2 regions of the Mesorhizobium sp. L2C066B000 genome follow, and region 1 is predicted to be linked to the other one. Evidence: riboswitches for the same ligand, from Rfam matches in the RefSeq annotation. Region 1 holds a riboswitch; the other holds the start of a gene.

The links. A riboswitch is a leader RNA that binds a small molecule or an ion and turns the genes downstream of it on or off. The one in region 1 is predicted to bind thiamine pyrophosphate.
Region 2: linked by a shared signal. The riboswitch ahead of X733_RS148075 (YkoF family thiamine/hydroxymethylpyrimidine-binding protein) and the one ahead of thiB (thiamine ABC transporter substrate binding subunit) in region 1 are both predicted to bind thiamine pyrophosphate.

What each region holds. Positions count from the first base shown of each region.
Region 1 covers NZ_AYWZ01000027.1:26,483-32,273, forward strand. The annotation lists gene X733_RS137410 (M48 family metalloprotease) at 1-364, opposite strand, end outside; gene thiQ (thiamine ABC transporter ATP-binding protein) at 696-1,460, opposite strand; gene thiP (thiamine/thiamine pyrophosphate ABC transporter permease) at 1,457-3,055, opposite strand; gene thiB (thiamine ABC transporter substrate binding subunit) at 3,276-4,283, opposite strand; TPP riboswitch at 4,327-4,441, opposite strand; gene X733_RS137390 (thiamine diphosphokinase) at 4,604-5,263, shown strand; gene X733_RS137385 (ABC-F family ATP-binding cassette domain-containing protein) at 5,265-5,791, shown strand, end outside.
Region 2 covers NZ_AYWZ01000008.1:146,607-152,397, reverse strand. The annotation lists gene X733_RS148040 (hypothetical protein) at 1-163, shown strand, start outside; gene X733_RS1000000168255 (hypothetical protein) at 551-880, opposite strand; gene X733_RS148045 (hypothetical protein) at 1,041-1,343, shown strand; gene X733_RS148050 (DUF1236 domain-containing protein) at 1,685-2,014, shown strand; gene X733_RS148055 (hypothetical protein) at 2,113-2,328, shown strand; gene X733_RS148060 (DUF2934 domain-containing protein) at 2,421-2,657, shown strand; gene X733_RS148065 (hypothetical protein) at 2,816-3,067, opposite strand; partial or broken gene X733_RS1000000168250 (GSU2403 family nucleotidyltransferase fold protein) at 3,439-3,735, opposite strand; TPP riboswitch at 3,934-4,046, shown strand; gene X733_RS148075 (YkoF family thiamine/hydroxymethylpyrimidine-binding protein) at 4,037-4,645, shown strand; gene X733_RS148080 (ABC transporter permease) at 4,901-5,743, shown strand; partial or broken gene X733_RS1000000168245 (ABC transporter ATP-binding protein) at 5,740-5,791, shown strand, end outside.

The sequences.
Region 1 (5,791 bases):
GGCCCATCTCATGCGCGATGACGGCGGCGAGTTCGGCCGAATCATTGGCCAGCGCCAGCAGGCCGCGGGTGACGTAGAGATAGCCGCCCGGCAGCGCGAAAGCGTTGACGTTTGGCGAATTGAGGATGGTGATGCGATAGGTCTGGGTCGGATTGGCCGACACCACGGTCAGGCTGCCGACAACCTTGGCCACCATGCGCTCGAGCTTGGGATCGGAATATTCGCCGCCATAGGTGGCAAGGATGCGCGGATGCTGTGCCTTCGCCAGTTCGGCAAGCTTGCTGTTGGCGGCGACATTGTCGACCGTGATCGGCTTGTCGGAAGGCTGGAAGCCAGATTCCTGCACTTCGGGAGGCGTGAACATCTGGCAGCTGGCCAGCGCCACGGCAAGGCCGGCCAGCGCGAGGAAGCGCACCAGCGGTCTGCGTTTCAAAGTGTCAGTGCCGGTCGGCAGCACGGCGTTCCTTCAGCTCTCGGCGCATGATTTGGACCGGGGTCCGCGCCAGCGAAAAATCGGTTTTCGTTGGCAATCCTGCACACATCAAAAAACCTACAGCGTTTACGCATCCGGCCGGATGCGGCGCTGTAGGGGGCAAATCACGGCTCGTGCCGGACCAGTACTAAGCGGACCTAGCCACATCAGCTGGACCATGGCAAGCAAGCGCCACATCACCTGTAGCCGGTTTGGTCGTAAATTATGTCCGCTTCCGGGCAATATCGCGTGATCCGCCCGAACTTGCGCCGATATAGCGCCGAAACGCTTCAGGGCCAGTGCCGTCGAAAAAATCGGCGGCAGGTCCCGTCGCGGCAACCCTGCCATTGTCCAGAAAAACCATCTGCTCGCCGATACGGCGAGCGTCTTCCGGCTGATGCGTGACGAACAGCACCGTCATCGCCCGCTCGGCATGAACGCCGGCCACCAGGTCGAGCATGTCGTCGCGCAGTGCTGGCCCGAGCGAAGCGAACGGCTCGTCGAGCAGCAGCACTGGCCGGTCGCGCACCAGAACGCGGGCGAGCGCTACGCGCTGCCTTTCGCCGCCGGAGAGTTCGCGCGGCAGGCGCATCTCCTTGCCGGCCAGGCCGACGCGGTCAAGCGCCTCGGCGATTGCGGCGCGATCGGCGTCGGTCAGGTTGAGCGATGGCGAGCGGCCGAGCCCGACATTCTTCTCCACCGAGAGATGAGCAAACAGATTGTTTTCCTGGAATACCATCGACACCGGCCGCGCCGAAGGCGGCTCGGCGCCGACATCGGCGCCGCCGATCAGCACACGACCGGACTCCGGCGTCTCGAAACCAGCCACCAGATTGAGCAAGGTCGATTTGCCCGAACCACTTGCCCCCATGATGGCGGTGATCTTAGATGTATGGAATTCGACATCGAACAGGAATGACGTTTCGCCATAGCTGAACGAGACCTTGTCCAGCCGGACAGTCGTGCCTTTCTCCACAGCGGACGTCACGATCTCTCTCCCCGTCCCAGCCAGTCTGCCGCGACCACCAATGCAAGGCAGACCGCCCCGAGCAGCAAAGCCAGCCCGGCAGCATCGGCCGTGCGATAGCTGCCCATGCGCGCCAGCAGGAGATAGGGCAAGGTCTGTACCGAATCGCTGCCGAACAGCGCGATGACGCCGAGATCGCCGAGCGACAGTGCCATGGCGAAGGCAAAGCCGGTGGCCAGCGGCCGCCGGAGCGATGGCCAGTCGACCAGAAGCAGCCGGTTCCAGCCCGCAATGCCGAGCTGCGCGCACAGCTTTTCGTGGCGCTCGCTCGCCGCATCATAGGCCGGGCGCATCGCGCGGATGGCAAAGGGCATCGCCATCACCGCATTGACGATGACGACCATGACCGGCGCGATGGCAAAGACATCGCTGACCGTGCGCAGCAGGAGAAACCAGCCGGCGCCGATGACAATGGGCGGCACGACGAGGACGAAGCCGGCGCCGGTGTCGGTGGCATGTTCGAGCAATGAACGGGCACTGGACCGGCGGCGCAGCGACAGTGCCCGCCGAGCCATGATCAGCGACAGCGACAGCGCCACCGAAAGTAGCGCCGCCGAGAGGGCGAGACCGGCGCTGGTCAGGGTCGCCTGACGCACGGCACTCTCGCCCGCCAGCCGGCCGAGATCGGCGCCGAGGCCGGACGCGACGGTGGCCGCCATTGGTCCGGCGACGAACAGCAAGGCGAGCACGATCAGGACGGCGTTGAACGCTGTTTCTGCTTTGCCGGCCAAGTGATAGCGGCGCGGCGCGACAGGCAAATTGGCGTCGCCGGTCACATTGGCGCCGAGCCGCGTCAGCGCCAGCATGACGGCGAAAGTCAGCGCGATCTGTAGCACCGTCAGCGTCACCGCTCGCGCCGGATCGAAGTCGAAACGCAGCGCGTGATAGATGGCGACTTCCAGCGTCGTCGCCGCCGGCCCGCCGCCGAGGATCAGGACGATGGTGAAGGAGGTGATGCAAAGCATGAAGACAAGCCCGGCGACGCCCGGCAGCGAGGCGCGCAGCACCGGCCACTCGATCAGCCGGAAGGCTGGCCTCGCCCCCATGCCGAGCTGGCTCGCCAGCCGCCATTGATCGGCCGGCACCGTTCCCAGCGCTTCGAGGAACAGCCGGGTGGCCAGCGGCAGGTTGAAGAAGACGTGGGCGACGAGGATGCCCGACAGCCCATAGATGTCGGGCCAGCTCTGGCCACCGATCGCGGCGAAATAACCGGCGCGGCCATAGAGCGCCAGTATTCCCAGCGCTCCGACAATTGCCGGCAAGGCAAGGGGCACAGTGAATAGCTGCAGGATGAAGCCGCGTCCGAAGAAGCGCGGATGCCGCGACAGCGCCCGGGCGACGAAGAGCGCCGGTACGGCGGAAAGCAGAGTCGAGAGCGCAGCCTGCCAGAGCGTGAAGCGGACAACGCGCAGGAGATAGAGGTCAAAGGCGGACGCGGCGCCGGAAAGGTCGTGCGCGCCTTCGCGGATAAGGCCGGCGAAGGCGCCACCGATCAGCAGCGCGATTGCCGCAAGCGCGACAATGCCGGCCGTGATGCGGGGGTCAGAGCGTTGCACTCTTTACCGGGCGTCGCGTTCCTTCGCGCCCCCCTCTGTCCTGCCGGACATCTCCCCCACGAGGGGGGAGATTGGCGGTTTTAGCGCTCCGCTCATTCCTGCAGCTTCGGAGATTGGCGAAAGTCAACGTAAAGGCCAATCTCCCCCCTCGTGGGGGAGATGTCCGGCAGGACAGAGGGGGGCGCCGTAGAGCACTCATCTTTTGACTATACAGCCAAATCTACTTGCTCATCACCGCCAGCCATTCATCCACCCAGGCCTTGCGATTTGCCGCGACCTCTTCCGGGCTGAACAGCAAGGTCTTCGCCGGCTTGACCAGCCTATCAAAAGCCGGATTGAGCGGCTTGTCGGTTTTCCCGGCCGGGAACATCCAGTTGGTCTCCGGAATGACATCCTGGAATTTCGGCCCGGTCATGAAGGCCAGGAACTTCGCCGCCAGCGGATTCTTCGCGCCCGTGGTGGTGATGCCGCCGACCTCGATCTGCAGATACTCGCCTTCCTCGAACGAGGCCGCCTGGTAGCGCCCGGTGTTCTCCGCCACCATGTGGTAGGCCGGCGACGTCGTATAGGAAAGCACCATCGGCGCCTCGCCCTTGGTGAACAGGCCGTAGGCCTCGCTCCAGCCCGGCGTCACCGTCAGCACTTTGCCCTTGAGTTTCGCCCAGGCTTCCGGCGCCTTGTCGCCATAGAACGACTTAACCCACAGCAGCAGGCCAAGGCCCGGCGTCGACGTCCTCGGATCCTGGATGACGATCTTGTCGGCGGCATCGCCCTCGACCAATTCCTTCAGGCTCTTCGGTGGGTTCTTCAGCTTCTCGGTGTCGTAGACGACGGCGAAATAGCCATAATCGTAGGGCACGAAAGTGTCGTCGCTCCAGCCGCCCGGCACGTTGTTTTCAGCCACCGCGCCATGTGGGACAAACAGGCCGGAAGCCTTGGCTTCCGCGGTGAGGTTGGTGTCGAGGCCAAGCACGATATCGGCTTTGGTCGACGCACCTTCGAGCTTGACGCGATTGAGCAACGCGACGCCGTCGGCCACCGAGACGAAGTCGACGCTGCAGCCACACTCGGCCTCGAATTCCTTCTTCACCTGGGGGCCTGGACCCCAGTCGGCAGTGAAACTCTCATAGGTATAGATCGTGAGTTTTTCCTGCGCGCACGCAGGGCTTGCCAGTAGCGAAACAGCAAGCCCAAGCGCTGGGACAAGACGGGACAAAAAAATGCGCATCGGCGCCTCCTTCATTCGTGTTGAAAGGAATTGAGGCGTCGGGCTGTCCGAAGCGTCTAATCCCTCCGCCGGTACAAACCGGATCAGGTTCAGCGGGTTGGCGAGACTGCCTCTCAGCCGGTCCGCGAAGATCGCGTCCGGCACCCCGTTAGAGCGTTTCGACACATAGGCCCGGCCAAGGTGCCACGCAAGTGGAAGTTTGCCCGAGCGTGATCCCGGAAAGTGGAATCCGTTTCCGGAAAAAGATCATGCTCCAACAAAGAGTGACGGTGCCGCTCGGCCTTCCGTTTCGTCGGCGGGGCTGGTAAGGGCCAGCGGATATGAGCACATTCACCATCCTGCTTGGCGGCGATCTCGTCCGCACGCCGCGGCTCGACCGCCAGGTCGCGGGCACGCGCGTCATCGCCGCCGACGCCGGCATCGATCATGCCCGCCTGCTCGGCGTGATGCCGGAGCTGTGGGTCGGCGATTTCGATTCCGTGCCGGCGGACCTGCCTGCCGATCTCGCCGCCGTGCCGCGGGAGGTGTTTCCTCCCGAAAAGGACAAGACCGATGGCGAACTGGCGATCGCGGCGGCATTGGAACGCGGCGCCACCAGCCTGGTGCTGGCCGGCGCTTTCGGCGGCAAGCGCGCCGACCACGCCTTCCTCCATCTGGCGCTCAGCCTGCGGCTGGCCGAGGCCGGCACAAAATTGCTGTTGACCAGCGGAGCGCAGGAAGGCGCCCCTCTGCTGCCTGGCAAGGCCGGCTTCGACTATGCCGACGGAACGCTGTTTTCGGTGCTCGGCTTTTCCGATCTTTCGGGCCTCACCGTGTCCGGCGCGAAGTGGCCGCTCGACCATGTCGAGGTCGTGTTCGGCTCGTCGCTGACCATCTCGAACGAGGTCAAGTCCAACACGACCGGGGGCGGCCTCGAAATCGCGCTCGGCCATGGCCGCGCGCTGCTGCTCGCCCACCCCTACCCCTTGCCTGAAAGCTGACATGGCCCCGCCCCTTCTCAACCTCGACGGCATAAGACTGACCTTTGGCGGCACGCCGCTGCTCGATGGCGCCGAACTGACGGCGTCCGCCGGTGACAAGATCGCGCTCGTCGGCCGCAACGGCTCCGGCAAGTCGACGCTCCTGAAGATTGCTGCTGGTCTGATCGAGCCGCAAGACGGCGAGGTCTTCCGCCAGCCTTCGGCAACGGTGCGCTATCTCCCGCAAATGCCCGACATGGACGGCTTTGCCAATGTGCGCGCCTATGTCGAGGCCGGGCTTGGGCCTGCCGACGATCCCTACCGCGCCACATATCTGATGGAGCATCTCGGCCTCGCCGGCACGGAGAACCCCAACGATCTCTCCGGCGGCGAGGCGCGCCGCGCAGCACTTGCCCGCGTCATGGCGCCCGAACCCGATATTCTGCTGCTTGATGAGCCGACGAACCATCTCGATTTGTCGGTCATCGAATGGCTGGAAGAAGAGCTTGTCCGGACGTCTTCGGCGCTGATCGTCATCTCGCACGACCG
Region 2 (5,791 bases), on a different contig from region 1:
AGCCAGGATGCGAGACGCCAGCGTTACTGAACACGAGATGCAGACCTTCCAGAAGGTCGCAGCCATCATGGGAGGTGTCGAAGGCTCCCTACGCCTCGACGCCGACGACCTGATCGCGGCGTCCTTCGTCACCGAGGCGCTCGGCGATCCCGGGTCGAATTGAAGGTCAGAGCCCGTCGGCACTCAAGTGCCGGCGGTCGATGGCCCGGTTCGCAGCGCCGCGATGCCGGAGCGTGTCTGCACCGCCCGCGGCGGGGATTTCTTGCGCACTTTGAAGATTTCAGGCGAGCGGCCTCGACGGCGCTTGAAATATGGGCTTCGCGTTCGTGCTTCTCGGCTGTCGAAGGTGTGTCGCCGTCGCCGCCCAGTCCTTGACCACAAGGGCTAAATTTAACAAACCGCCAAGGCGCCTTAAACGAAGGATCCGACCAGCCGGATCCTTCGAAATATCAATCGCGATGCTCCGGCATCGCCTTCAGCTCATGCTAGGTCCAACTGGTGACGGCGTGGACGTGCCGGGAAACCTCTCGAACGTCCGCGGCCGCTGCCCTTACACCTCGTCGAACGGGCCGCCGCGCCTCGCCAGGTCGTGACCAATGGCGGCTTCCTCGGCGTCGTCGGGCAAGGCATCGTCACTGTCCTGGTAGGGGTTGTCGTCATCCTCCTCGGGCAGTTCGCCTTCCTTCTCGACTCCGGTGGTGTCCGGCAGGCTTTCCTCATCTGCTCCGTCGGGCAGGACCGTTGCGCCACGCAGCGCATCCCAATCCTGCCGGCGCGGCGTCGGCGCTTCCACCTCGTCATTGGCGATCCTGTCGCGGGCATCGTTTTTGCTCGGTGGCGCCTCGACCTCGTCATTGGGTTTTCTGTTTCGTTCTTCCATGATTGCCTCCTCCTGGCGGCTTTGCGTCGAGAAGGTGGAACTCATTTCCGGCTGTCAGGTTCCGGCAACCACTCCATCTCCGTGGAACCAATTGCCGCCAGTCTGCTTTGCCAAGGACTAGTCTGTTTTGCCAAGGAGATGAATCCAGAGGAGCTGGACCATGAAGACTTTCCCCCTCATCCCATGCGTGCTGCTCCTGGCGCTGGCCGACCCGGCGGCTGCGCAGGACAATGGCGACCAGCACGGCCCTGCCGCGCCTTGCCAGGCGCAGCCTCAGGACGATGGTCAGAAGCCGCCGGTCGCCAATGGCGGCGGCGAATCGACCAGCACGCTCGGTCCCTGCGGCGGCGTGCTGCAGCCGCCGCCCAGTGGTGACCAGGATATGACGCAGCCGCCGCCGGATCAGGGCAAGACGCCGGTGATCAAGCCTGGCGAGGTGCCTGCGCAGCCGCCGAAGCAATGACCTTTGCTTGAAACTTCACGGCGTGGCACGAAGGCGGTCGGTTCCGGTCTGGGCCGGGCGACGCGGTCACCGAATCAATGCCGGCGCCGGCCGCAATCGCCACCGGAATTGGAGCCGTGCATCATCCATGTCGAAGGTCTCCTGAGGGATTGTGCTTCAATGCGAATCTTGCGGGTGCGGGTTCTGCTGGCATGACCGGGAAGCCGATCAATTTAGTCTCCGCTTGCGGAACAAGACCGTACCGGCTGCGTTTGCCTCCAGGAGCCCGCCACCTCGATCTGCGCTGTTTTCGCCTCATGCGGGAACACGGCGGAGCTCGCCAACAACGACAGGAGACGAAGATGAAAACCATCCTTATTCCCGCCGTCGCCGGGCTCGCCATGATCGCTGGTATCGGCATTGCCGCCGCCGACGAGGTGATCGTCACGCAGCCGGCACAGCAGCAGGTGATCATCACCCCGGAACAGCGCACGGTCGTGCACCAGTACGTAAAGAAACATCCGCTTGCCTCGGTCAATCTGCTCGGGGTCGAATTGAATGTCGGCACTGCCTTGCCTGACACTGTCGAGCTGCAGGAGGTTCCCGACGTTCAGTACAGATACGCCGTCGTCGACAACCATACCGTGTTGGTCGACCCCAGCACGCGCAGGATTGTCGAGGTGGTCGAGTAACGCTCGACAACCTAACCATTCATCGGTGATACGGCCCTGTCGTTCTTCCCAAAAGGGCGGCAGGGCCGAATGACGAACATGATGAAAGGAGAATTGCCATGTTGCCGCATGTCGAGACCCCGAACTCCGCCAATGTTGCGGCGTGTTGCGACAAGTTGCTGGCCGAGCGCAACACGGCGCTGTTATCGATGAAGGAAGCGATCGCGCTCCTGCGGGAGCGCACCGGCACCGATCGTTCGGATGCCGACCTCGCGGGGCTGATCGTCAAGAAAGCGGCGCTGCTCGGCGTTGCGGTGATTTCCGACCCGCGCTGAGATGTCTCGTCACTCAAGACGCCGGCCGAATTTTCGGCTAATGTTTTCGTGGAATCTGGACCAACCGACCGGACCCAACCACGGAGGCTTAAGTGACGGACGACAAACAGGACCGCATTCGCCAGCGCGCGCACGAGATCTGGGAAAAGGCCGGCCGGCCTGAAGGCGCGCATCAGGAACACTGGGAGCAGGCCACGGCTGAAGTCGATGGCGCGGTCGCCAAGCCCAAAAAGGCGGCGAAGAAAGCTGACGCCAAGCCCGCCAAGGCAGCCGCCAAGCCAAAGGCCGCGAAGCCTGCCGCAAAGTCCGGCAAAGCCAAATCAAAATAAGGCCAAGTCGAAATAAGGCCAGTCGAAATAAGCAAGGCCGGAATTCGCTGGCCGGGCCATCCTTGGCGCCCGCCGTTCAGGCGCGCCCGAGCCTCTCAACCTGACGAATTGCGCCTGCGACGGGCAGCGCAATTCCTTGTGTTTGGCGACAGCCGCCCTCATGCCTCCCAGGCATAACTCGACAGCGCAAAGCGAATCCCGGCAGCTGTCATGGCCAGTTCGCATTCGGTGATCTGGCGCAGGTGGCGCAGATAGCGCGTTACAGTCTGTGGCAGCCAGCCGGCGCAGGCCTCGACATAGGCGCGGCTGTGAACAAGGGTGCCGGTCGACAGCCTCTCGTCCTTCTCGGCAACGACTTTCAGATATTGGCGGATGAAGCGGATGTCGTCGGCGATGTCCTGGCTGGCCATTCGCCAGGCCCCGGCGAGGCGTTCGCACTGATCGAATGACAAGGGCAACAAAGGGGGCGGCAACAAAGGGGGCGGCAATAAAGGCGGCGGCAATGACGGGGGTGACAGCAAAGGACGAGAGAGATCGGCGAAGGCAACATGGTTCGCTGTGCTCAAGGACATTCCTCTCTGCGAAAAGAGATATCGTACTTTATGTACGAACGAGCGTCAAGCCAATTTCGTACAGTTGGGACGATGGAAATGAATATAGCAGCGGTCGCTTCAGCTAATCCCGCATCGTGAATCCTTCAGGAGTCGCACCAATTTCGCGGAGGGATTTCCCCAGGATGGTGTTGACTGTTTTCCCTCGTGTCGGCGTCGAACAGGTTCAGGCCGCGCCGGATCGTCTCGCGCCAGTTTTCGCCCTTGTCCCACGCTTCCATGAAGGCGAAGGCAAGGTCGTCCTGGCGACGTGTGGCTTCGAGCGCTTGGGTCAGCAGGCGCGCTTGATGGAGATCCTTCTCCCGCTTGGCGCCAGCGCTCGGCCCGCGTCGCGAGGCGACGATCAGCTTGTGGATGGCGTGGCGCTGGGGCGAGGGGACCAGCACAGGCAAGCCCGAGCGATGCAGGAGCACAGTCCGGATGGGGTCGCGGATAAGGAAATCCAGAAACCGTAAGGGCTGCGCGGAGTCTCTGCCGTTTTCTTATAATTACGTTTATCAGCTTGAATTCCAACGCAGTTATAAGAAGTTCGTGGAAACCTTATAACGCAACGAACTGACGAGTCGTCTGTTAACGCCCAGGCGCCCGGCACGTCTGGCCTAAAACACTTTGCCGCAGTGCCTCAACAAACGGCTTCCCCAATGTCTCGAACAATGCTTTAACCCGCCCATCCACAGGGGTGCTCCGTATCGTCGGGGCTGAGATGAGGGCGGCAAGCCTTCGGACCCTAAAGCTGATCTGGATAATACCAGCGGAGCGAGGCGGGCGATGTTTTCAGGCGCACAGATTTCCCTTTATCCCATGACCGACGATTTCGTCGGCGTCATCCTCGGCGCGCTCGGCGCGCTCGATCCGTGGCGCGACCGGCTGCGGATCGAAACCGATGACATCTCGACCCTTACGGTCGGGCCGCCCGAGGTGCTGTTTCCCGCTATGCGCGACCTGTTCGTGGCGGCGGCCAGAAGCGGCAAGCACTGCGTGCTTTCGGCGGCGGTCTCGCGCGGCTGTCCGGGTGAGCCCGACGATCCGATCTGCCGCTCCGACGAGACCGGCGGCCCCGCCATTCCGCTGGACGAGCGCAAGATCGCCGCGATCCGCGCTGTCCAGGCCACGCCGTCGACCGGCCAGCCGGTGGCGGCGCAGTTCTCGCTCTACGTTATGGGCACGGGCGACCATATGGACGAGATCTACGGCTGCATCGATTTCCTGAAACAGTCCGGCGTCTTTGAGCGCTCAAAGAACTTCTGCACCAAATTGCGTGGCGATGCCGGTGCCGTGTTTGCCACGCTCAACGAGGCCTTCTGCCGCTTCGGCCCCGGCGCCGGCCACGTCACCCTCGACATCACGATCTCGGCGAACAGCCCGAGCGCCGTCTGAGCCGCGGCTCAAGCGTCGTTCCTTGAGGATATTGCCGTGGCTGGTTTATCTGACCCATTGCGTGGAGGAGATGCCTCTGACCCCTCAGCACAGAGAGGAGGGGAGCCATTGGCGATTGGCGAAGACCGCGATGCCCACGAATCTCCCCCCTCGAGCAGGAGATGGCCGGCAGGCCAGAGGGGGTCCCAGCGCGTGGAGCGCCGACGTCCTTTTCGCATCGGCAAGGCGTGGGCGCTCTATGCGAGACGACCCCCTCTGTCGCCTTCGGCGACATCTCCCCCTCGAGGGGGGAGATTAGCCGCAGCCATCGCCAAGACCATCCCCGCCGCCTGCGCCTCCGCCCTGCTCCTCGCGGCGTGGGAGCTCTACGCCCGCTATGGTGGCGCTGCGCCCACCATGCTGCCGGCGCCGTCGCGCGTGCTGCAGCAGGCCTGGGAGCATCGCGCTGCCCTTGCCGACAACACGCTGCCCACCATCCGCGCCACATCAGCCGGCTTCGCCTGCTCGTTGGTCGCTGCCTTCGTGCTTTCGGCGCTGGTCGATTTCTTGGCCCCGCTGCGCCGCGCGCTGTTTCCGCTGCTGATCGTCAGCCAGACCTTGCCGCTGGTCGCGATTGCGCCGCTCATCGTACTGTGGTTCGGCTTCGGGCTGATGCCAAAAATCTTGCTTGTGGCGCTCGTTACCTTCTTCCCGATGATGGTGGCGCTGGTCGAGGGTTTTGCCGCGACCAGCAAGGCGATTTCGCAGATGCTCGCCACCATGGGGGCAGGGCGCTGGCGCATCTTCTGGCTGGCGCGCCTGCCTTCGGCGCTGCCCTATTTCTTCGCCGGGCTGCGCATCTCCATCACCTACGCCGTCGTCGGCGCGATCTTCGCCGAATATGCGGGGGCGGCGAAGGGGCTGGGCATCTACATGCTCAATGCCAAGAACAACTTTCGGCCCGATCTGGTGCTCGCCGCGGTCGCCGTCAGCGCCGCGCTCACGCTTGTCTTGTTCGCCATTGCGGTGCTCGTCCAGCGCTTCGCCATGCCTTGGGAGAATGCAGGGAGCGAAAGCCGCGACGGCAAGGTTGAAGCTGCAGAAGAGAACCGTCAATGACGCGGCTCGAACTCCGGGACATCAGGAAGAACTTCGGCGCGCTTGAGG